4 regions of the Microbaculum mangrovi genome follow, and region 1 is predicted to be linked to each of the others. Evidence: predicted binding sites of a transcription regulator. Region 1 holds the regulator's gene; each other region holds the start of a gene.
The links. Region 1 encodes PhoB, which activates phosphate uptake and scavenging genes when phosphate is short. Its sites were predicted from a motif close to TGTCATNNANCTGTCAT; they were not measured.
Positions count from the first base shown of each region.

Region 2: the regulator PhoB is predicted to act here: its motif matches at 2,529-2,545, upstream of phnC (phosphonate ABC transporter ATP-binding protein).
Region 3: the regulator PhoB is predicted to act here: its motif matches at 2,267-2,283, upstream of ACSF9G_RS19995 (NAD-glutamate dehydrogenase).
Region 4: the regulator PhoB is predicted to act here: its motif matches at 2,229-2,245, upstream of ACSF9G_RS04900 (YdcH family protein).

Region 1 is NZ_JBPODT010000003.1:119,674-125,206, reverse strand. It holds gene pstB (phosphate ABC transporter ATP-binding protein PstB) at 1-494, shown strand, start outside; gene phoU (phosphate signaling complex protein PhoU) at 535-1,257, shown strand; gene phoB (phosphate regulon transcriptional regulator PhoB) at 1,277-1,978, shown strand; gene ACSF9G_RS13300 (trans-3-hydroxy-L-proline dehydratase) at 2,040-3,074, shown strand; gene ACSF9G_RS13295 (GcrA family cell cycle regulator) at 3,087-3,605, opposite strand; gene ACSF9G_RS13290 (alpha/beta hydrolase) at 3,899-4,723, shown strand; gene ACSF9G_RS13285 (aspartate aminotransferase family protein) at 4,805-5,533, shown strand, end outside.
Region 2 is NZ_JBPODT010000001.1:634,919-640,451, forward strand. It holds gene ACSF9G_RS03020 (DapH/DapD/GlmU-related protein) at 1-241, shown strand, start outside; gene ACSF9G_RS03025 (Stf0 family sulfotransferase) at 238-1,002, opposite strand; gene ACSF9G_RS03030 (NAD(P)/FAD-dependent oxidoreductase) at 1,044-2,396, opposite strand; gene phnC (phosphonate ABC transporter ATP-binding protein) at 2,635-3,480, shown strand; gene phnD (phosphonate ABC transporter substrate-binding protein) at 3,531-4,529, shown strand; gene phnE (phosphonate ABC transporter, permease protein PhnE) at 4,613-5,458, shown strand; gene ACSF9G_RS03050 (alpha-D-ribose 1-methylphosphonate 5-triphosphate diphosphatase) at 5,466-5,533, shown strand, end outside.
Region 3 is NZ_JBPODT010000004.1:688,230-693,762, forward strand. It holds gene ACSF9G_RS19995 (NAD-glutamate dehydrogenase) at 1-2,209, opposite strand, end outside; gene ACSF9G_RS20000 (peroxidase-related enzyme) at 2,394-2,969, shown strand; gene ACSF9G_RS20005 (hypothetical protein) at 3,149-3,526, shown strand; gene ACSF9G_RS20010 (gamma-glutamylcyclotransferase) at 3,668-4,198, opposite strand; gene ACSF9G_RS20015 (DUF2125 domain-containing protein) at 4,389-5,483, shown strand; gene ACSF9G_RS20020 (CHASE2 domain-containing protein) at 5,490-5,533, opposite strand, start outside.
Region 4 is NZ_JBPODT010000001.1:1,014,308-1,019,840, forward strand. It holds gene ACSF9G_RS04890 (SDR family NAD(P)-dependent oxidoreductase) at 89-847, shown strand; gene ACSF9G_RS04895 (MarC family protein) at 960-1,673, opposite strand; gene ACSF9G_RS04900 (YdcH family protein) at 2,020-2,202, opposite strand; gene ACSF9G_RS04905 (YdcH family protein) at 2,413-2,619, shown strand; gene ACSF9G_RS04910 (GGDEF domain-containing protein) at 2,670-3,368, opposite strand; gene purE (5-(carboxyamino)imidazole ribonucleotide mutase) at 3,568-4,107, shown strand; gene ACSF9G_RS04920 (5-(carboxyamino)imidazole ribonucleotide synthase) at 4,104-5,228, shown strand; gene rpsU (30S ribosomal protein S21) at 5,388-5,533, shown strand, end outside.

The sequences.
Region 1 (5,533 bases):
TGGTCTTCCAGAAGCCCAACCCGTTCCCCAAGTCGATCTACGAGAACATCGCCTACGGCCCGCGCATCCACGGCCTTGCCCGCGGCAAGACGGAAATGGACGCGATCGTGGAGACCAGCCTGCGCAAGGCCGGACTCTGGGAGGAGGTCAGGGACCGGCTCAACGAGCCGGGCACCGGTCTGTCCGGCGGCCAGCAGCAGCGCCTGTGCATCGCCCGCGCCATCGCCGTCAGCCCCGAAGTGATCCTGATGGACGAACCGTGCTCTGCGCTCGACCCGATCGCCACGGCCAAGGTCGAGGAGCTGATCGACGAGCTGAAGGAGAACTACTGCATCGTCATCGTGACGCACTCGATGCAGCAGGCCGCCCGCGTGTCGCAGCGCACCGCCTTCTTTCACCTCGGCATCCTCGTGGAGGTCGGCCCGACCGAGCACATCTTCACGAACCCGAGAGACCAGCGCACCCACGACTACATCACCGGCCGCTTCGGCTGATCCCACGGATGGCCACGGACGACAGGCCGAGGAGAATGAGATGACGGAACATATCGTTTCCTCCTACGACGAAGAGCTGAAGAACCTCGCCGTCAAACTGACGCAGATGGGCGGCCTCGCCGAGAAGCTGCTGACCGACTCGATCGTCGCGCTGCACACCAGCGACCAGGAATTGGCGCTGCGGACCATCGAGGCGGACGAACAGATCGACGAACTCGAGCACGAGGTCGAGGAGGCCGCGATCCTGATGATCGCCAAGCGCCAGCCGATGGCCGTCGACCTGCGCGAGATCATCGCCGCGATCAAGATATCGTCCGAGCTCGAGCGCATCGGCGACATGGCCAAGAACATCGCCAAGCGGGCGGTAGCGATCCAGTCGGAGATCATCGCGCAGCGGGCGATCCTCGGCATCGATCACATGAGCCGGATCGCCTCGGAACAGCTCAAGGATGTGCTCGACAGCTTCGCCCAGCGCGACGTCGACAAGGCGATGGCGGTGTGGCACCGCGATTCCGAGATCGACGCGATGTACACTTCGATCTTCCGGGAGCTCCTCACCTATATGATGGAGGACCCGCGCTCGATCACCTATTCGACGCACCTTTTGTTCGCGGCCAAGAACATCGAGCGGATCGGCGACCACGCGACCAATATCGCCGAGATGGTGTTCTACCTGGTGAAGGGCGAGCCGCTGCGCGAGCAGCGCCCGAAGGGGGACACGTCGAGCTACACGCCGGCGGACTATCCGCAGAGCGACGACTGAGGAACCGAAGGGCCGGACGATGAACGCCAAAGTTCTGATCGTCGAAGACGAAGAACCGTTGACGCTACTGATCCGCTACAACCTCGAATCCGAAGGATACGAGGTGGAGGCGGTTGCCCGGGGCGACGAGGCGGAGACGCGCATCCGCGAGGGCGCGCCCGACCTGGTGCTGCTCGACTGGATGCTGCCCGGGATCTCCGGCATCGAACTGTGCCGGCGCATCCGCTCGCGCCCGGAGACGACGGCGCTGCCGGTAATCATGCTGACGGCGCGCGGCGAGGAGACCGAGCGCATCCGCGGCCTGGCCACCGGCGCCGACGACTACGTGGTCAAGCCGTTCTCGATCCCCGAGCTGATGGCGCGGGTGAAGGCGCTCCTGCGCCGCGCCAAGCCGGAGCTGATCGCCACCGTGCTGCATGCAGGCGACATCGAGCTCAACCGCGATACCCACCGGGTGCGCCGGGCGGGCCGCGAGATCCATCTGGGGCCGACCGAGTTCAGGCTGCTCGAGTTCCTGATGCAGAGCCCGGGACGGGTGTTCACCCGCGAGCAGCTGCTGGACGGCGTGTGGGGCCGCGACGTCTATGTCGACGAGCGCACCGTGGACGTCCATGTCGGCCGGCTGCGCAAGGCGATCAACCGGGGCCGCAAGGCCGACCCGATCCGCACCGTGCGCGGCGCCGGCTACGCCTTCAACGAGCAGTTCGCCACCGCCAACTGACTTGTGCGCCCGCCCCGATCGCGGTTCCCTGTCCGGGTAACGCCGGAAAGGGAGCGGGGCCATGCGCGCGAGCAAGGTCGTTCACGTCGTCAGCTGCCATGCCGAGGGCGAGGTCGGCGACGTCATCGTCGGCGGCGTGGCGCCGCCGCCGGGCGATACCCTGTGGCAACAGTCGCGGTGGATCGCCCGCGACCAGGGGCTGCGCCGCTTCCTGCTCAACGAGCCGCGCGGCGGGGTGTTCCGTCATGTGAACCTGCTGGTGCCGGCAAAGGACGCGCGCGCGGCGATGGGCTTCATCATCATGGAGCCCGAGGACACGCCGCCCATGTCCGGTTCCAATGCCATCTGCGTGGCGACCGTGCTGCTCGAAACCGGCATCGTCGCCATGCGCGAGCCGACCACGACGATGACGCTGGAGGCGCCCGGCGGGCTCATCGAGATCACCGCCGACTGCAGGAACGGCAAGGCGGAGCGGATCGTCGTCCGCAACGTGCCCGCGTTCGCCGAGCGGCTGTCGACGCCGCTAGAGGTCGAGGGGCTGGGAACGCTGAACGTCGACACGGCCTATGGCGGCGACAGCTTCGTCGTCGTCGACGCCGACGCGCTCGGATTCACGATCGAGGCATCGGAAGCGCGCGACCTGGCCGCCGCCGGCATCGCCATCACCGATGCCGCCAACCAGCAGCTCGGCTTCCGTCATCCGGAAAACCCGGACTGGGCGCATCTCTCGTTCTGCCTGATCGCGGGATCGCTGCGCACCGAGGGAGGCGCCACCGTCTCGCGGCACGCCGTCGCGATCCAGCCCGGCAAGATCGACCGCTCGCCGACCGGCACCGCGGTTTCGGCGCGCATGGCGCTGCTGCGCGCGCGCGGCCTCATGGCGGCGGGCGACACCTTGATCGCGGAATCGATCATCGACTCCCGCTTCATCGGCAGGATCGTCGCCGACACCACGGTAGGCGAACATCCGGCGATCGTTCCTGAGATTTCGGGACGGGCGTGGATCACCGGGACGCATCAGCACATGCTGGACCCGGGAGACCCCTGGCCGAACGGCTATCGCCTCAGCGACACCTGGCCGGCCAGGACGGTGTAGACGTGAAAGCCCCTAGCCCGCCGACTTCGTCCGGCGCCTGTCGTTGGCCGGCTGATAGGCGACGCGGCAGTGATGCTCGCAATAGGGCACGCCGCTGCCCGAACGCCGGCCGCAGAAGTAGAAGTCCTCCTGGCCCGGATCGCCGATCGGCCATTTGCAGGTGTGCTCGTTCAGCTGCAGGATCGTGGCCCGTTCCTCGGGCGGAATGAACAATTCCTCGACCGGCGCGAGCACGCGCATCGGCACCACTTCGGCGTCGAGCTGCTGCTCTTCGACCACGTTCAGCTTCAAGGCAGTGTTGCCGATGACCCGTGTGGTGGGGCGCGGCGGCATCGACGGGCGACGCACCTTGCGCACCCGCGGCGCCGAAGGCCGCGAGGTCTTGGTGCGGCCGGACAGTCCCAGCCGGTGCACCTTGCCGATCACCGCATTGCGTGTCACTCCACCGAGCTCGGCCGCGATCTGACTGGCACTCAGTCCATCGGTCCAGAGCTTCTTCAGGAGCTCGACACGTTCATCAGTCCAAGACATCCGCCGCTCCATGCTTGGGTTGCGGACAGACTCCGAGTCCTCACCGGAATCGCCTACTTGCGATCCGACTTTCCCACTAAATCTGGGTGACTAGACTGGTCCGCCGCACGAAATGTCGTACTCAATGAGTGCAAGCTACAATACCGGCGGACTCGCCGTAAACCCCGCATAAACCTTTCCTCAACGATTTCCCCAGGAAGGCGCGCAAGTGAGTCGCGAATGCAACACCTGAGCCGACTATCCGTGGATCGCGCGCCATTGCGCCGGCGTCGGGATCCGGGAGAAAATGGCATATGTTGTTCGTGAAAATCGCCGCCTGGCTCGCCGTCGGCTACGCCGCGCTCGTCGCGGTCACCTATTTTGCGCAGACGTCCCTCCTGTTCCCGACAAGCCTCGCCGGCGGCGCGCCCGACGTGCTGCCGGACGGCGGCGAGATGACGACGACGCGAATGGCGGACGGCATCGACGTCGCCGTCGTGCGGATCGCGGCGCGCAAGCCCGACGGTCCGCGTCCGCTTGTCCTCGGCTTCGGCGGCAATGCCTGGAACGCCGCGGCGGTCGCGCAGACGCTGCACTGGCTGTATCCGGCCAACGAGGTGATGGCCGTCTATTATCGCGGCTATCCGCCGAGCGGCGGACGCCCGAGCGCGAAGAAACTGCTGAGCGACGCCGTCGCGGTGTTCGACGGACTGAAGGAGCCGACGGGCGTCGTCGCGGTCGGCTTCTCGATCGGCGCCGGGGTCGCCGCCCATCTCGCCGCCGAGCGCCCGCTGCGCGGCCTCATCCTGGTGACCCCCTTCGACAGCCTGACGGCGCTCGCGAGCCATCACTACCCGTGGGCGCCGGTCAGGCTGCTGCTGCGCAACCGCATCGACACGGCCACCTATCTTCGCGATATCGATATTCCAACCGCCATCATCACCGCCGAGACCGACACCGTGGTGCCGGCCGAACGATCCGCGCCATTGCGCACGGCGGCCAAACGGCTGGTCTTTGACGCGACCATATCCGGGGCCGGCCACAACGATCTCTACGATCAGCCGGCCTTCGTCGACGCCATGCGGGAGGCGATGAGAGCCGTCGAGGCAGGGGCTGACCCGGTCCTAGGCCGCAATTGACATCGCTGGCGCGGGCCCTAAAATCGTGACAGTGCCGCCTGCGCAGGCGGCATCTTTCGTTTCTGGACAGGATTTCTAGCCGTGACGTCTGCGCTGTACCCCACCTTCGCGCGGGCCGACCTCGCTTTCGAGCGGGGCGAAGGCATTCGGCTGTATACCGCGGACGGCGAGGAATATCTCGACTTCGCCAGCGGTATCGCCGTCAATTCGGTCGGCCACAGTCACCCGCATCTCGTCGAAACCCTCGCCGAGCAGGCCAAGCGCCTGTGGCACGTTTCGAACCTGTACCGCATCCCGGAACAGGACCGACTGGGGGAACGCCTGGCGGAGGCGACCTTCGCGGACGTGAGCTTCTTCACCAATTCCGGCGCCGAGGCGCTGGAGACGGCGATCAAGACAGCGCGGCGCTATCACTATGCCAACGGCGCGCCGGAGCGCTATCGGCTGATCACCTTCGAGGGTGCCTTCCACGGCCGCACGCTGGCGACGATCGCCGCCGGCGGCCAGGAGAAGTACCTCGAGGGCTTCGGTCCGAAGGTCGACGGCTTCGACCAGGTGCCCTTCGGCGACCTCGACGCGGTCAAGGCCGCGATCGGACCGCAGACGGCCGGCATCCTGATCGAGCCGGTGCAGGGCGAGGGCGGCATCCGCGTCGCCCCGAACGCCTTCCTGCGGGGCCTGCGCGAGCTGTGCGACGAAAACGGCCTGCTGCTGATCTACGACGAGGTGCAGTCGGGCGTCGGGCGCACCGGCAAGCTGTTCGCCTATGAATGGTCGGGCGTCGCGCCCGATATCATGGGGATCGCCAAG
Region 2 (5,533 bases), on a different contig from region 1:
CGCGGTGATCGGCGCCGGCGCCGTGGTCTCCAGGGACGTGCCGGCCTATGCGATCGTCGGCGGGGTTCCGGCGAAGTTCATCCGCTGGCGGTTCCCAGAGGAGATCGGCAACCGCATGGACCGGCTCGCCTGGTGGGACTGGCCGCACGCGCGGCTGCGCACGGCGCTTGCAGACTTCCGCACGCTCGACGCCGAAGCCTTCCTCGACCGCTACGAGGTCGAGGCCGCGCAAAGCGCTTAGGACCGGGCACCCGCCCTAATGTCGGCGCGGTAGCGGCGCATCCATTCAAGGCTCATCTCATCGGAGAGCTTCGCCACGCCGGGCTGGACCTCCGAGACGTTCGGCGCCGCGATCCCGAGCGCCCCGCAGAGGCGCACCAGCGTCGCGGCGGGATCGGCCGACAGGCGCTCGTAGCCGATCCGCACCGGGGTGATGCCCTGCCCCGCGAACCACGTATTCCAGGCCGTATCGTAGCTTTCGAGCTCGGCGAGTTCCTGTCTGATCCGTTCGAAATCGTAGACGGGGTCCTGCGGCGGAGCGAGCCGCTCCAACTCACTTCCATCGGGCGCGACATGCCAGAGACCGGTTTGCTGCGCCTTCACCAGGGAGACCGCCTGGGCGAGCTTGTTCTCGCGCGACAGATGGATGTAGAGCGTCTTGCCGAAGGCCCGCTCGAACCGTGCCGCGTCGGACGGCAGGCCGGGATAGATCCGGTCGAGGATCGCCGTCAGGTCGTCGAGGTTCTCCCGCATCAGCCGAAGCCCGAAGATGGGTGTACCGCCCTTCCCGACTTCGATCGCCGCTGCGAGATAGGCGATGTCGTAGTCCCTCTCGCCCATCGAATCCGAGCTCGGCAGACCCCACTCCTCCGCCCACGCCGGCATGAACCGGCGGCTGTAGAACGAGTCCGGATCCCCCGCCGCCTGTGTCGACGCGAGCAGGCCGCACAGCAGCGTGCTTCCCGTTCGCGGCGTGCCGCAGAGGATATATGCGTCGTACATGGTACGGGTTCCGCTCGTCGTTGAAAAAAATCGGCCGCAGCCTAGAGAACTTCGTCCATCAGCCAATAGGCGACATAGGCCCCGCGCAGATAAAGCGGTCTCAGGCCCGGCAACGGAAAGCGCGGCAGGGGCTGGCCGGCCGCCGCCGGCACGATCTCGTGGTCGGGCCTGTCGCGAACCGCGAGCCGCGCCGCAGCCCGGCCCGACCAGGTTCCCATCGCGACGCCATTGCCGTGATAGCCCAGCGCGTGGATGACGCTGCCGTCGTCGGGCAACCGGGCGACGTGGGGCACGAGATCGGCCGTCATGCACACGAAGCCGCGCCAGAAATGGCTGATTTCGACATCGGCCCAGGCGGGAAACATGCGCACGAGCCGCTTGCGCATGTCGTCCTGCATCCGCTCCGTTCCGTCGGGAGCCGCAGACACGCCGCCGCGCGCGCCGAGCAGGAAACGCCCGTCCGGCAGCAAACGGAAATAGTGCAGCAGATTGCGGCTGTCATACGCCATCGTATGCGTCGTCCAGCCCTGCGCCTCGCGCTCGGCCTCCGTCAACGGCCGCGTGGTAATGACGTTCGACAGGGCGGGCAGCACGCGTCCGGCGAGGCCGGGATGCAGATCCTCTGCCGTGTAGCCGTTGGTGGCGACGATCACCGTCTTCGCCCGCAGACGCCCGCCCGGCGTCGACAGCACGTGCCAGCCGTCCGTCTTCTGCCACGCCTCGACCGGGCTTTGGCCGTGCACCCTGGCGCCACGATTCACCGTCGCGGCGGCAAGGCCGCGGGCGTATTTCATCGGATGCAGGCCGAAACCGAGCGGAAGGTGCAGCGCTGCTTCCGCCCCCTCCATCACCATGCCGGCCTGTCGCAGCTCGGCCTTCCGATAGAGCGTGCAGTCGAGGCCGTATACCTCGCGGATGTGCGAGACGGTGGCTTCAAGCTCCCGCAACGCGCCCTTGTCATGGGCGACTTCGATGTCGCCGTCGCCGATCGCCTCGATGTCGAAGCCTTCGCTTTCGGACAGGTCCCGAACGAGCGCGATCGCCTCGCGCTGGGCGGCGGAGAACCGTCGCGCCTCGGCGTCGCCATGGCGCTTCACCAGCGTCGAATGCGACACCTTGGTCCCACCCAGACAGCAGAACCCGCCGTTTCGGCCCGACGCGCCCCAACCCGGATGCGCCTTTTCCAGAACGCGCACATCGACGCCATGGTCGCGGGCCAGATGCAGCGCCGCCGACAGGCCCGTGTATCCCGCCCCGATGACGGCCACCTCGCAGGTTTCGTCGCCCGACAGAGCGGGCGTGTCGACCGTCAGCGGCTCGGCGGTCGCATCCCAGTAGCTGCCGACGGGACGGGACGGATCGAAGGCCGCCGGATGATAGATGTGCTGTGCCAAAACGCGCGCTCCCGATCAATTCGGCGACGGTCGGTCTGATGCGACCCGAAAGGCCGTCACGTCAAGCGCATTTTGCACAGGCAACTGCCTCGAAAAACCCCATGAATCCTTTGCGTTGCGGGGCCTGGGGATTGTCATCGAACCGACAACCAAGCGCAAAACAGCCGTCATGTACGACCGCTAAGCCTCGTCCGCAGTTCACAGTCTGGATCATAGACAAACCAGCGGGGTAATCGTCATGGCGACAGTCGTGGTCGAAGGGCTTTCGAAGACGTTTCGCGGTGGCAAGCGCGCGCTGAAGGACGTTTCCGTTTCGGTCGATCGTGGCGAGATGGTCGCCCTGATCGGCGCATCCGGATCCGGCAAGTCGACGCTCATCCGCCATGTCGCCGGCCTCGTGCAGGCGGACCGGAATGACGGCTGCAAGGTCATGGTCGGAGACCGGCCCGTGCAGACAGACGGCCGCCTGACAACCGATGCGCGCGACATCCGCCGCGACATCGGCGTCATCTTCCAGCAGTTCAATCTCGTCGGCCGGCTTTCGGTGCTGACCAACGTGCTGACCGGCGTGCTGGGTCGCGTACCGGCCGTGCGCGGCACCCTCGGCCTGTTCAGCCGCGACGAGAAGATCGTCGCCATGCAGGCGCTCGCCCGTGTCGGCATTGCCGAGACCGCGCGTCAGCGCGCCTCCACCCTGTCAGGCGGCCAGCAGCAGCGTGCCGCGATCGCCCGCGCGATGGTTCAGGGCGCGCAGATCGTGCTTGCCGACGAGCCGATCGCCTCGCTCGATCCGGCCTCCGCCAAGCGCGTCATGGAGGCTCTGTCGGAAATCAACCGCAACGACGGCATCACCGTCGTCGTGTCGCTGCACCAGGTCGAATACGCCCGCCGCTACTGCCCGCGCACCGTAGCGCTGCGCGACGGCGAGGTCGCATATGACGGGCCGAGCGAGGCCCTCACGCATGATTTTCTGCGCGAGCTCTATGGCGATGCCAGCGAGGAACTCGTGCTCCCAGACGTCCCGGAAAGGGCTCCCCGGCCGCAGATCGCGCTGCAGCCGGCCGTCGCCTTCGCCGGCGCGTGACCGCCTGACCAGTCCAGACGGTCCCAATCCCAGTTCATACGGAGGACTCCATGAACGCTGTCGTTAAGGGCCTTGCCGCCGCGGCGATTTCCGCCTCGCTGCTGGGCGCCGCCCATGCTGAGACGGCCGAAATCAATTTCGGCATCATCTCGACCGAATCCACCCAGAACCTGAAGACCCAGTGGGAACCGTTCCTCGCCGCCATGGAGGCCCAGACCGGCCTCAAGGTGAAGCCGTTCTTCGCCTCGGACTATGCCGGCATCATCGAGGGCATGCGCTTCGGCAAGGTGCACGTCGCCTGGTACGGCAACAAGTCGGCCATGGAAGCGGTCGACCGCTCCGACGGCGAGGTCTTCGCCCAGTCGGTCGATGTATCCGGCAATCCGGGCTACTGGTCGTTGCTGCTGGCGCCGGTCGACTCGCCGATCAATTCGCTGGACGACGTGCTGAAGTGCGACGCCTCGCTGAACTTCGGCATCGGCGACCCGAACTCGACATCGGGCTTCCTCGTCCCCACCACCTTCATCTTCGCCAAGAACGGCGTCGACCCGAAGAAATGCTTCAAGACGGTCCGTAACGCCAACCACGAAACCAATGCGATGGCGGTGGCCAACAATCAGGTCGACGTCGCCACCAACAACACCGAGAACCTTGCCCGCATCGAGGAGAACAATCCCGAGGCGTTCAAGAACATCAAGGTCGTCTGGAAGTCTCCGCTGATCCCGTCCGATCCGCTGGTCTGGCGCAAGGACCTGGATCAGGCCGCCAAGGACAAGATCTACACCTTCATGATGTCCTACGGCCGTCTCGGGGCCCCCGACGAGGTCGCCAAGGCGCGCGAGGTGCTCGCCGGCCTGAAGTGGGCGCCGTTCAAGCCGTCCTCCGACGCCCAGCTCTATCCGATCCGGATCATGGAGATCACCAAGCAGGAGTTCCAGGTCCAGGCGGACGACAAGATGGCCGCCGACGAAAAGGCCAAGGCGCTCGAAGAGCTGAAGGCGGAGAAGACCAAGTACGAAGGCCTGATGGCCAAGGTCCCGCAGGCCTGATCGGCCGCCCCCCTCACAAGGCGGCGCCGGCAACCTGACCGGCGTCGCCTCTTTTCGTGGAAAGACCGCTCGCGAGACGCCCGATGACATCAGTCTCCCCGATAACACCTGGCCCGATGACACCAGCAACGCCCGCCGCGCCCCGCCCGGTCGAACTGCCCCGCGCGTCTTTCGGCGACATGCTTTACCGGCTGCTGGTCTGGGGCGGTCTCGCCCTGGTGCTGGCATGGAGCTGGGGCCCGGCCGAAATGTTCCGGCTGGTGAACCTGTTCACCGATGCCAGCAACATGGCGGACTACGCCTCGGGCTTCCTGTCGCCGAATTTCCGCGACTGGGAATACTACGTCACCGAGATGATCCTGACCGTGCAGATCGCCATCTGGGGCACGGTGCTGGCGATCGTCTTCGGCATTCCCTTCGCACTCCTGTCGTCCAACAACATCGCCCCGGCCTGGGTTGTCCAGCCGGTGCGCCGGCTGATGGACGCCTGCCGGGCGATCAACGAGATCGTCTTCGCGGTGCTGTTCGTCGTCGCCGTCGGCCTCGGCCCGTTCGCCGGTGTCATGGCGCTGTTCATCCACAACATGGGCGTCGTCTCCAAGCTGTTTTCCGAGGCCGTCGAGGCGATCGACCCGCGCCCCGTGGAAGGCATCCGCGCGACCGGCGCGACCCGGCTGCAGGAGGTCATCTACGGCGTCCTGCCGCAGGTGCTTCCGCTCTGGATCTCCTTTTCGCTCTACCGTTTCGAGACCAACGTGCGCTCCGCCACGGTGCTCGGCATCGTCGGCGCCGGCGGCATCGGCCAGATCATGTTCGAGTCGATCCGCGGCTTCTACTACGCCGAGACCGCCGCGATCCTGATCATCGTGGTGATCACCGTGTCGATCATCGACATCGTGTCGCAGCGCCTCAGAAAGCTGGTGATCTGAGACCATCATGCACGACACGATCCTAACCAACGCCCGCCTCGTCCTTCCCGGCGAGGTCGCCGCCGGCAGCCTGTC
Region 3 (5,533 bases), on a different contig from region 1:
GCGCCTGTTCGGCGGCCAGTCTTTCCGTCCGGTCGGTGACCTGCGGGGAGAAGCGGGCATGAAACACGTCGACCAGCAGACCGGCGATGTCGGCGTGATGCTGCAGCGTCTGCCACATGTAGTCCTGGGAGTAGGGGATGCGGGCCTGGCGCAGATAGCGCGAATAGGCGCGCAGCGTGGCGATGTCGCGCCAGGCGAGGCAGGCCTTGACGATCAAGGCGTTGTAGCCGTCGTTCTCGGCCTGGCCGAGGGCCACGGCGAGGAAGCCGTCGGCCAGACGCCCGTTGAGACGGTCGAGGTCGATCGCCGCCCCGTCGGCGCGTTCCAGCACCATGTCGTGCATCCAGATGTCGGCGACGGCGTCGGTGTCCGGCCGGGCGATGCGGTAGGTGCGCTCGCTGATGACCTTGAAGCCCATGTTCTCCAGGATCGGCACGCGCTCCGACAGCGGCACCGGGCTGTCGAGCCGGAACAGCTTGAGGCCGAGCCGGTCGGGACGGTCGGCGTCCGGCCGGTGGAAGTCGATCAGCAGGCGGCGCTCGCCGACCAGCCGCTCGACGACGGAAATGTCGTGCACCGCCACCTCGGCGGAGTAGGCGGCCTGGTAGCCGCCGGTGAAGGCGTCCTTGTAGCGGTGGTATAGCTCGGCGGCGTGGAAGACGTCGTGAGCGTCGTCGAGCGCCTCCTTCAGATTGTCCGACCAGATGCGGATCAGGCCGGCGATCTCCGCCTCCAGCGCGGCCTGGTCCGGCGTCGGGGCGGTGCCCTCGTAGCGGCCGATGATGAAATGGACGCGGGTCAGCACGCCTTCCGGATAGAAGGGATAGAAGGCCGACACGCGCCCCTCGAAGGCGCGCGCCAGCAGGTCGCCGATCGCCAGGCGGACGCGGGTGTTGTAGCGGTCGCGCGGGACGTAGACGAGCGCGGAGACGAACCGGTCGAACTTGTCGGCCCGGTAGAGGACGCGGATGCGCGGGCGCTCGCCGAGCTGGAGGATCGCCAGCGACCATTCGTACAGCGTCTCGATATCGATCTGGAACAGCTCGTCGCGCGGGAACGTCTCCAGCACGTTCGTCAGCGCCTTGCCGTTGTGGCTCTCCGGCTCGAAGCCGGTCTTGCGCATGACCAGGTCGACCTTGTGCCGGAGATAGGGGATGGAGCGGATGCCGCGGTTGTAGGCGGTCGAGGTGAACAGGCCGATGAGGCGCAGCTCGCCGGTCAGGGCGCCCTCGTCGTCGAAGGTCTTGACGCCGACATAGTCCATGTGGACGCGGCGATGGACGAGCGACTTGACGTTGGCCTTGGTGACGATCAGCGGCACGGGCTGCATCAGGAAGTCGCGCAGCTCCGGCGTGTAGGTGACCCATTCGCGGCCGCGCCGCAGGACCATCACGCCGGGATCGCGCAGGATGCCGAAGCCGGCGCCCTCGTCGCGCGCGACGCGCTCGAGCCGGCCCTCCTCGACGCCGCCGACGAAGGCGTACTCGCGCAGGCCCAGGAGCGTGAAGTTGTTGTCGGCGATCCAGTCGAGGAACTGCACGGCCTCGGCGATCTCGTCGGCGGGAATCGGCGGCGGGTTGGAGCGGTAGACCTCGATCTCCTGCTTGAGCCGGGCGAGCATCGGCTGCCAGTCGCGCACGACGATGCGCACGGCGTCGTCGACCCGGCCCAGCGCGGCGGCCAGCTCGCGCCGCTCGAGATCGGAATCGATGCGGTCGACATGGATCTGGATGACGCTCTCGCGCAACACCTCTGCCTGGGAGGACGGCCGCTCGATGCCATGGAATTTCTTGCGCTTGCCCCGGCCGTCGCGCTCGACGCACACGATGGGATGCAGCACGAGGCGGACCTCGTAGCTGCGGTCCTGCAGCTCCGCCATCGCCGAATCGAGCAGGAACGGCATGTTGTCGTTGACGATCTCGACGACGGTGACCGAGTTGAGCGGCGACTCCGGCGCGGGATCGATCGGATCCGGATCGAAGACGTGGATCTTGTGCTTGCCGGGCTGCCGTGTCGCGGTGAAGTCCCACGCGCCTTCGGCCAGAAGCGCCAGTTCACCGGGCGAATAGATCGCCAGATCCTCGTAGGCGGCGTCGGAATACAGGCAGTCCGTGAAAGCGCCGAGCGCCGACTTGCGGGCGGCGCCGGGAAGCGCCTTCAGGGTCGCCTCGATCAGCGCACGCCTTCTGTCCTGGTCGCGTTGGAGCATTGCGTTTCCTCGTATTCCGTTTTCCGTTCTTGCGACTCACGGCTTGCCCGGAAGTGTTCGACAGATTGACGACGGTGTCGAGACATCGGTTATCGGGCTGCGGTTACCGGGCTGCGGATTCCGGGCGCGGCTGTGCTAGCGTTGCGTCCTTGGACCCGAAACGCGCAACAGCCGGAGGACATGAATGTCGGAAGACCGCGTGATCGCGCTCGATCTCGAACAGGAAGACGATCTCACCGATCGCCAGAAGGCCTATTTCGACAAGTGCATGGAAAAGCTTGGCATGGTGCCGAACGTGTTGAAGGCCTACGCGTTCAATCCGGTCAAGCTCGACGCCTTCACGGCGATGTACAACGATCTGATGCTCGGCGACTCCGGGCTGTCGAAGCTGGAACGCGAGATGATCGCCGTCGTCTGTTCCAGCGTTAACCACTGTTTCTACTGCCTGACCGCCCACGGGCAGGCGGTGCGCCAGTACTCCGGCGACCCGGCGCTCGGCGAGACGATGGTGATGAACTACCGCGCCGCCGATCTGACGAGCAAGCAACGGGCGATGCTCGATTTCGCCTGGAAGCTGACGGAAACGCCGTGGGCGATCGACGAGCCGGACCGCCAGGCGCTGCGCGATGTCGGCTTCAGCGACCGGGACATCTGGGACATCGCCTCGGTGGCGGCGTTCTTCAACATGACCAACCGGGTGGCGACGGCGACCGACATGCGGCCCAACCCCGAGTATCACGGACAGAACCGGCAATCGTGAAACAAATGAATCGATGACCATCGGCCGCGGTAACGGCATCGCAATGAAATTTCCGTATGAAACCTTCCACAGTGAGGTGCGTTAAACCAGATATCGCATGTGGATTGACGCACGTTGTCGGATGTTCCATCTTTGTTCCTATGACCGCGCCCATTAGTGTCGTCGATTGCGAACCTGCCGTGCCGAGCGTGCTCGACGGGATTTCGTTTGCCTCGGAGTTCCGTCACTGGACGGGAGAGAGCGGGCGCCGCTATCTGACGCGGGCCTTCCCGCTCGACGTGGCGGCGGAGTTTCCCGGCGCGCCGGTGATCCTCGCCGCCGTGCATCCCGACGGTCGCAGGGAGGCGGTGTGGATCGGCCTCTCGGTTGGCCGGCGCTTCGATGATGCGCTGGCGGCGGCGCGCGCTGCTGGGGCAAGCGAGGCGCACGTGCATCTGGTGACGATCGGCGCGGTGGATCGGGTCAAGGCGCTGCGCGACCTGCGCGCGGCAATCGGGCCGCGTCCGGCGGACCGCGACGGCGCGCGCAACCGCGATCGCCAGGGCGTCGCGGCCTGACTTTTGGCCCCTGACTTTTGGCCCCTGACTTTGGACCGCCTGATTTTGGGCTGGCTGATTTTGGGCTGGCCGACTTCCCGAACAGACTGACTTTCTGAACAGGTCTATTTTCTCAGCAGGTCGCGGGGACGGCTCCGCTGGCTAGACGGATTCCGTCAGGGCCCGGCCGAGAACGGCGAGCCGCTGGTCGACCACGCCGATCTCGTCCATGTGGTCGAGGGTGGCCCGCACGTAGTCGACATTGGGGCCGGACATGCCGTGCCCCTGTCTGACCAGCTCGACCTGGCGCTGGACGGGCAGCGCGCCCGCGTATTGCTGATGGGCGCGGTCGACGACGTAGCACAGCGCCGGCGCGGCGCGTCGGCTGCCGTCGAGAAGCTCGATCTGGCGGGTGACCTCCCGATAGACCATCGTCACCTGCTCGCGGGCGCGCAGATAGGCGACGACCTCCTCGCGGGCCTGTGGCGCGACGCGGAAGGCGACGCCGAGGCAGGCGCCGCCGCGGTCCAGGCCGAGCACGAGGCCGGGCCTGTCCGGCGTGCCGCGATGGACATGGCTGTAGACGCAGAGCGAGCGGTGCAGGCCGCGCAGGCGGGCGGGCACCCGCTCGACATGGTCGAAACCGGGCCGCCACATCAGCGAGCCGTAGCCAAATACCCAGAAGTCGCTCATAGTCCGGTCACTCGAAACAGTCCGTCGTCCGACGCCGTGCCGATTCGGGGCACCCGATGGAGGGTCCCATCCGGGACGTCCTTTCGGGGGCGATGCGGGCGGTTGCCCTACCAGCGCCGCGATCGGTTGGCAATGTTCGGGTCCAGATCCCGCCGCAATCCCGTTTTTTACCGACCGGTACGATACGCCCATGACTGAGCCAGACTCCGCCCCGGCCTCTCCCGACAGCCCCGGATCCGGGAAACTCGGCCGACCGCCGCGCTTTCTCGTGCTGGTGGCTCTCGCCGTCGTCGTCGTGGCGGCGGGCTGGAGCGCCGTCTGGTATTTCGGCACGCAGAAGGCGGACGCGATGATAACGGCCTGGCTCGCCGAAGAGGCGGCCAGGGGACGGACCTACGCCTGCGGCGAAAGACGCGTCGGCGGCTATCCGTTCCGCGTCGAGGTGCGCTGTTCGGAGCCGAGCGTCGACATCGCCGACGCCAAGCCGCATGTCCGCGCGACCGCGAGCGGGTTCCGGGCCGTGGCGCAGGTGTGGAACCTCACCCACGTGATCTACGAGATCGACGGACCGGTCCGCATCGAGGGCGGCAACAAGCGGCGGCCGGCCTTCGCCGTCGATACCAACTGGACGCTGCTGCAGGGCTCGCTGCGCGCGCCAGGCGGGCAGATCGTGCGCGGGGACCTGGGGATCACCGGCTTCACCGCCACGCCCGATCCCGCCGCGACCGCCCCCGGCGGCGGCGCCACCGTGACGGCGAGCCGGGTCGGCATCCATGGCCGCCGCGCCGACACGCCCCCCGACGCGCACGACGTCGACGTTGCCGTCGACGCCATCGATCTGGTGGTGACGCCGGACGGCATGGGGCCGTCCGATGCGGTCGACCTGAGCTTCGTCGGCCGCCTCGGTGCCCTGCCCTATCCGCCGCCGCGCGACCCGGAAGCCTTTCTCGCCGCCTGGCGCGCCAACGGCGGCAGCATCGAGGTCGGCAAGCTGAGCGCGACGCAGGGCGAGACGGAACTGCGCGCCGAAGGCACGCTCGCTCCGGATGGCGCCGGCCGGCCGGAGGGCTCGGTGACGATCAAGCTCGCCGGGCCGGACCTCACCACGCCGGGGTCCGCGGGTGCCTTCGGCGGGCTTGCCCCGGTCATGGCGCTGGCGCTGCGCCTCGCCGGCCGGCCCGCCGACATCGACGGGCGCGAGGCGGTGTCGGGAACGATCGAGATGCGCGAGGGCAAGGTGTTCCTCGGGCCGATGCCGATCACCGAGCTGCCGAAGATCTTCTGAGGTGACCTACATCTTCTGCGCCTGCCAGACCCCGTCCCAGTCGGAGGGGG
Region 4 (5,533 bases), on a different contig from region 1:
CCGCGCGGGAATTAGAACAATATTAGAGCAACAGAATGTTCTCCTAAGCTTCCCACACGATGGCGCAAGACAATAAGGGACGATAACCATGCGCTTTACGGGCAAGTCCGTCCTGGTCACCGGCGCGACGCGCGGTATCGGGGCGGCCTGCGCCCGGGCGTTTCTGGCCGAGGGCGCGCGCGTGGCGATCAACGGGCGCACCGACACTTCGGTCGCCGTGGCGATGGCCCGCTACGAGGGCAACGCCAATGCGATCCCCGCCCCCGGCGACGTCGCCACGGTCGCCGGCTGCGACGCAGCCGTCGCCGCCGCGCTGGGCGCCTTCGGCGGGCTCGACATCCTCGTCAACAATGCCGGGGTGTTCTTCCGGGGCACGATAGAAGACACCGACGAGAAGGCCTGGGACGCGGTGATGAACGCCAACGTGAAGAGCGTCCAGTTCTGCACCCGCGCGGCCCTGCCCGCGCTGCGCGTCGCCCGCGGCACCATCGTCAACATCGCCTCGGAGTCCGGCCTCAACGGCTATCCCGGGACCACCGCCTATTGCGCCTCCAAGGGCGCGGTGGTGAACCTGACGCGGTCCATGGCGATGGAGCTTGCCCCCGACGTCCGGGTCAACGCGCTGTGTCCCGGCGTGGTCGAGACCGACATGGCGCGCGCCGGCTTCGCCATCGACGGCGACGAGGACGCCGGCATGCGCGAGCAGGCCGACGCCTATCCGCTGAAACGCATCGGCACCGTCGCGGAGGCCGCCGCCGCCGTCCTGTTCCTCGCCTCGCACGAGGCCGGCTTCATCAACGGCGCGGCCCTGCCGATGGAAGGCGGCGCGACGGCCGGGCAATGGTGATCCGTTGCGGCAGGGGTGATCCGTTACGGCAGGGGTGATCCCCTGCGGCAGGGGTGATCGGTTTCGGCAGGCCCGGAGGCGTATATCCGACCGGCGTATATCCGACCGGCGCCTATCCGCCCGCCGCCGTCGCGATATAGACCCGCGCCGCCTGAAGCACGTTGTTGGCGGCGACGGCGGCAAGCAGCAGACCCATGACCCGGGCGAGCACGTTGGCGCCGGACGCGCCGATGATTCTGCTGATCGGGTTGGCGAGCATCAGCGCCACCCAGAGCAGGAACAGGACGACCAGCAGCAGGACGACGGTATCGACCTGCTCGCCGAACGAATAGCGCTCCTTGTCGGTCAGCAGCACGACGACGAGCATCGCGCCGGGCCCGGCGATCCCCGGGATCGCCAGGGGAAACACCGCGATCGACTCCTCCGGCTCGGACCCCGGCGACGCCTCCACCACTTGCGGCTTGGTGTGGCCGAAGATCATGTTGAGCGCGAACAGGAACAGTACGATGCCGCCGGCGATCTGGAACGAATAGAGCGGGATGTTCAGCGCGCTGAGCAGGAACTGGCCGGCGGCGATGAAGAACAGCAGCACGCCGGCGGAAATCAGCACCGCCTTCGTGGCCAGCGCCCGCCGTTGCGCCGCGACCATGCCCGGCGTCAGCGCCAGAAAGAAGCCGACCGTGCTGAGCGGGTCGAGCATCACCCAGAGCGTCACGAAATTCGTGACCAGTTCATGCCAGTGAAGCTGGATCAGGTTCGCCCCCCCAAACGCCTTGGCGTCTTCTGCGCCGCGGACGGACTCACCCTTGCGGTGAATCGCCTTCACACAGCTTGCCCGAGAAACGCCGGCATTTGAACCGGGCGAACCGCAGGGGCGAAGGCCTGCCCCGGATTGTCGACGGGATGCCGGCGCCGAAGGGATATCGGGGCGGAGGGGATGTCGGCGCCGAAGGGATGCCGACTCGGGGGGATGCCGACTCGGGGGGATGCCGACTCGGGGGGATGCCGGCGCGGAGGAGATGCCGGCACGGATCCATGCCGATGCCGCGCCGCTTACCCCGGCTAGCCTTCCGAAAACACAAAAGCGCCCGCCTTACGGCGAGCGCTTCGTCGTATCCTCTCGGGTTCGAACACCCCGACCGGTCTTCATCGTGCCGGTCGGCGGCGGGAGGTCAGTGTACGGAAACCTTTCTCGTACGAAGTCGCTCGATTTCTTCTTTAAGTCTGAGTTTCTTCTTCTTCATGTCCGCTACGCGGATATCGTCGGCATGTGGCCGGGACATCTCCTCCTCGATTGAGCGCTCCAGCGCCCGGTGTTTTTCGACGAGTTCGGCCAAATGCGATGCGACCGTCATATGCACCTCCTATGCCGCTATGAAGGATGACTGGAGTGTGACATAAGCACCGTTTCTTGTCGACAAATTGGCACCCAGAAACCGTCCGGCAAGGTGCACCGCGCGGAACGGCGTGGATAACTCGCATTCCGCCCTTGACGGCGCGCGACCGGCCGGGGGCTTCTGGTATGGTATTATCTGGAACGGACCGTTCCCGGAGGCCTGCATTTGATGAGTGACGAGGACGAAGAATCCTTGCGCGACCAGTTGGTTGCCCTGCAACAGGAACATCGCGATCTAGACAGCGCCATCGCCGCGCTGGACGCGTCCGGTTCCGCCGACAATCTGCAGATCAAGCGGCTGAAGAAACGCAAGCTGTTCCTCAAGGACCGGATGTCGCACATCGAGGACCGACTGACCCCCGACATCATCGCCTGATCGTCGCCCGGTTGCCCGCGCCCGCCCGGCGTCGCCGCTCTCCGGAAGGCTCAGGACCCGCCGCGCCTGGCCCCGTCCATGGCCTCGTCGGCGCGGCCCAGCGCGGTCTCGGCGGAATCCGTCGCGGCGAGCGCGGTCGCACCCGCCGATACCGCCACGATCACCTGATGGCCGACGACCGAAATCGGGGTCCCGGCAATTGCCGCGGCCAGCGCGTCTGCCTTCTGCTCGACATCTTCGGCCGAGGCCGTCCACAGGATCGCGCCGAATTCCCGCCCCCCGAGCCGGCCGACGATATCGGACGCCCTGAGCCGCGACCGCACGCGCGCGACGACCTCGCGCAGCACCGCGTCGCCGGCCGCGTGGCCGTAGGCGTCGTTGATCGCCTTGAGACCGTCGACATTGAGGCAGATCAGCGCCGCGGGCGTCGCGTAGCGGTCGACCACGGCAATTGCCCGTTTCAGCTCGCGCATGAAGCCACCGCGGTTCAGCACCGGCAGCAGCGCGTCCTCGTCGGCCAGCGTCTCCAGTTCGGCGACACGGCGGCGCGCCAGGTCGAGTTCGCCGGTCAGCGCGTCGACGCGGGTCGCCAGCTGCAACACCATCGAGCGCACGTCATCGCTCAGATCGGTCGCATCGATGTCCTTGAGCGCGCCGTCGGGGGACCGCCGGGCCTGTCGGCGCGGCGACTCGGACCGCCGGACGGTATCCTTGGCGGCCTTTGCGCGCCGGGTGCGTTTCGTTTCCATTCCGAATCCCCGCTAACGCGCCAATATAACCGAATCGGCGGCGGATTAACCATGGTTCGCGACGGGCATGGCGTACGCCGTTGTGCGTATATCGCCTCCCCGGGATGCCGCCGTCGACGTCCGTGCGCGCTATCGTTCACACACGCTTGAACCCGGCCGCGCCGTCCCTATAATCCGCCGTTTTTCCGGGAGAACCGCGATGGCCGAAACGCCACCCGCCGAAACGCCATCCGCCGATACGCCGGCCGCCGATACGCCACCCGTGGCCATCATCATGGGAAGCCAGTCCGACTGGGCGACCATGCGCGCCGCCGCCGAGGCGCTGGATGCGCTCGGCGTCGCCTACGACGCGCGCATCGTCTCGGCCCACCGCACGCCGAAGCGGCTCTACGACTTCGCCTCAGGCGCGCGCGAGGCCGGCTTCAAGGTGATCATCGCCGGCGCCGGCGGCGCCGCCCACCTGCCCGGCATGGCCGCCGCGATGACGCCGCTTCCCGTCTTCGGCGTGCCCGTCGAATCGAAGGCGCTGAGCGGCCAGGACAGCCTCTTGTCGATCGTGCAGATGCCGGCCGGCGTTCCCGTCGGCACGCTGGCGATCGGCAAGGCCGGCGCCACCAATGCCGCCCTGCTCGCCGTAGCCGTGCTGGCGCTCGCCGACCCCGCCCTGGCCGCGCGGCTCGACGCCTGGCGCGCGGCGCAGGCCGGGTCGGTCGCCGACCGGCCGAGGGACGAGGCGTGAGCGCGCGCCCCGCCCCGCTTGCGCCCGCCCCGCTTCCGCCCGGCTCGACCATCGGCATCTTCGGTGGCGGCCAGCTCGGCCGCATGCTGGCGATGGCGGCCGCCCGCATCGGCATGTCCTGCCACGTCTACTGCCCCGACCCGGACAGCCCGGCCTTCGCCGTCGCCGCCGCCCGCACGGTCGCCGCCTATGACGACAGGGCTGCGCTGGAGGCGTTCGCCTCGGCCTGCTCCGTCGTCACCTACGAGTTCGAGAACGTTCCCGCCGAAACGATCGAGATCCTGTCGGGACTGGTCGCCGCCCGCCCCTCCGGTCGCTCGCTCGCCGTCTGCCAGGACCGGCTCGAGGAAAAGCGGCTGTGCGAGGACCTCGGCGTCGGCACCGCCGCCTGGGCCCGCATCGACGGCCCCGACGACATCCGCGCCGCCGTTGAGCAGTTCGGCGCCCCGGCGATCCTGAAGACGCGCCGGCTCGGCTACGACGGCAAGGGCCAGGCCAACGTCATGGGCCAGCAGGACGCCGACGCCGCCTGGGCCGCGATCGGCGAAGCCCCGGCCGTGCTCGAGGCGCGGGTGCCGTTCGTCTGCGAGGTGTCCGTCGTCGCCGCGCGTGGGGAGGACGGCACGTTCGCCGCCTATGACGTCGCCGAGAACCGCCACGACGGCGGCATCCTGCGGGTTAGCCGCGTTCCCGCCCGCATCTCGCCCGAGATCGCCGACGAGGCCGTCGATGTCGCCAGGAGCATCGCCGAGGCGCTCGGCCATGTCGGTGTCCTCGCCGTCGAGATGTTCGTTGTGCGCCAGGCGCAGGGCGACTCGCTGCTCGTCAACGAGATCGCGCCGCGCGTGCACAACACCGGCCACTGGACGATCGAGGCCTGCCCGCTGTCCCAGTTCGAGGCGCATATGCGCGCGGTCGCCGGTTGGCCGGTACCCTCGACGGCCCGTTTCGCCGACGCCGAGATGACCAATCTCATCGGCACCGACGCCGATGCCTGGCAGGCGATCGCCGCCCAGCCCGGCACGGCCCTGCATCTCTACGGCAAGGCCGAAAGCCGGCCGGGCCGCAAGATGGGGCACGTCACCCGGCTTTTTCCGCTTGGCGAAATGCCCGCGGGTTAATATTCTCGAAGTAGACTTGGACGTCGATTTCTGCTAATCGACCGCCCGATTTTCACTCTCGACCGGAATGGTCGCGGGAACTTCTGCCGGTCCGGTGTGGACCGACGAAAGTGAAATCGGACATTTCGAGCTGTATCGGATCACAGGAAGGGTGCGCGCGTGCAGGTTATCGTTCGCGAAAATAACGTGGATCAGGCTCTCAGGGCGCTCAAGAAGAAGATGCAGCGCGAGGGTATTTTCCGCGAAATGAAGCTTCGGAATTTCTATGAGAAGCCGTCCGTGAAGAGGGCGCGCGAGAAGGCCGA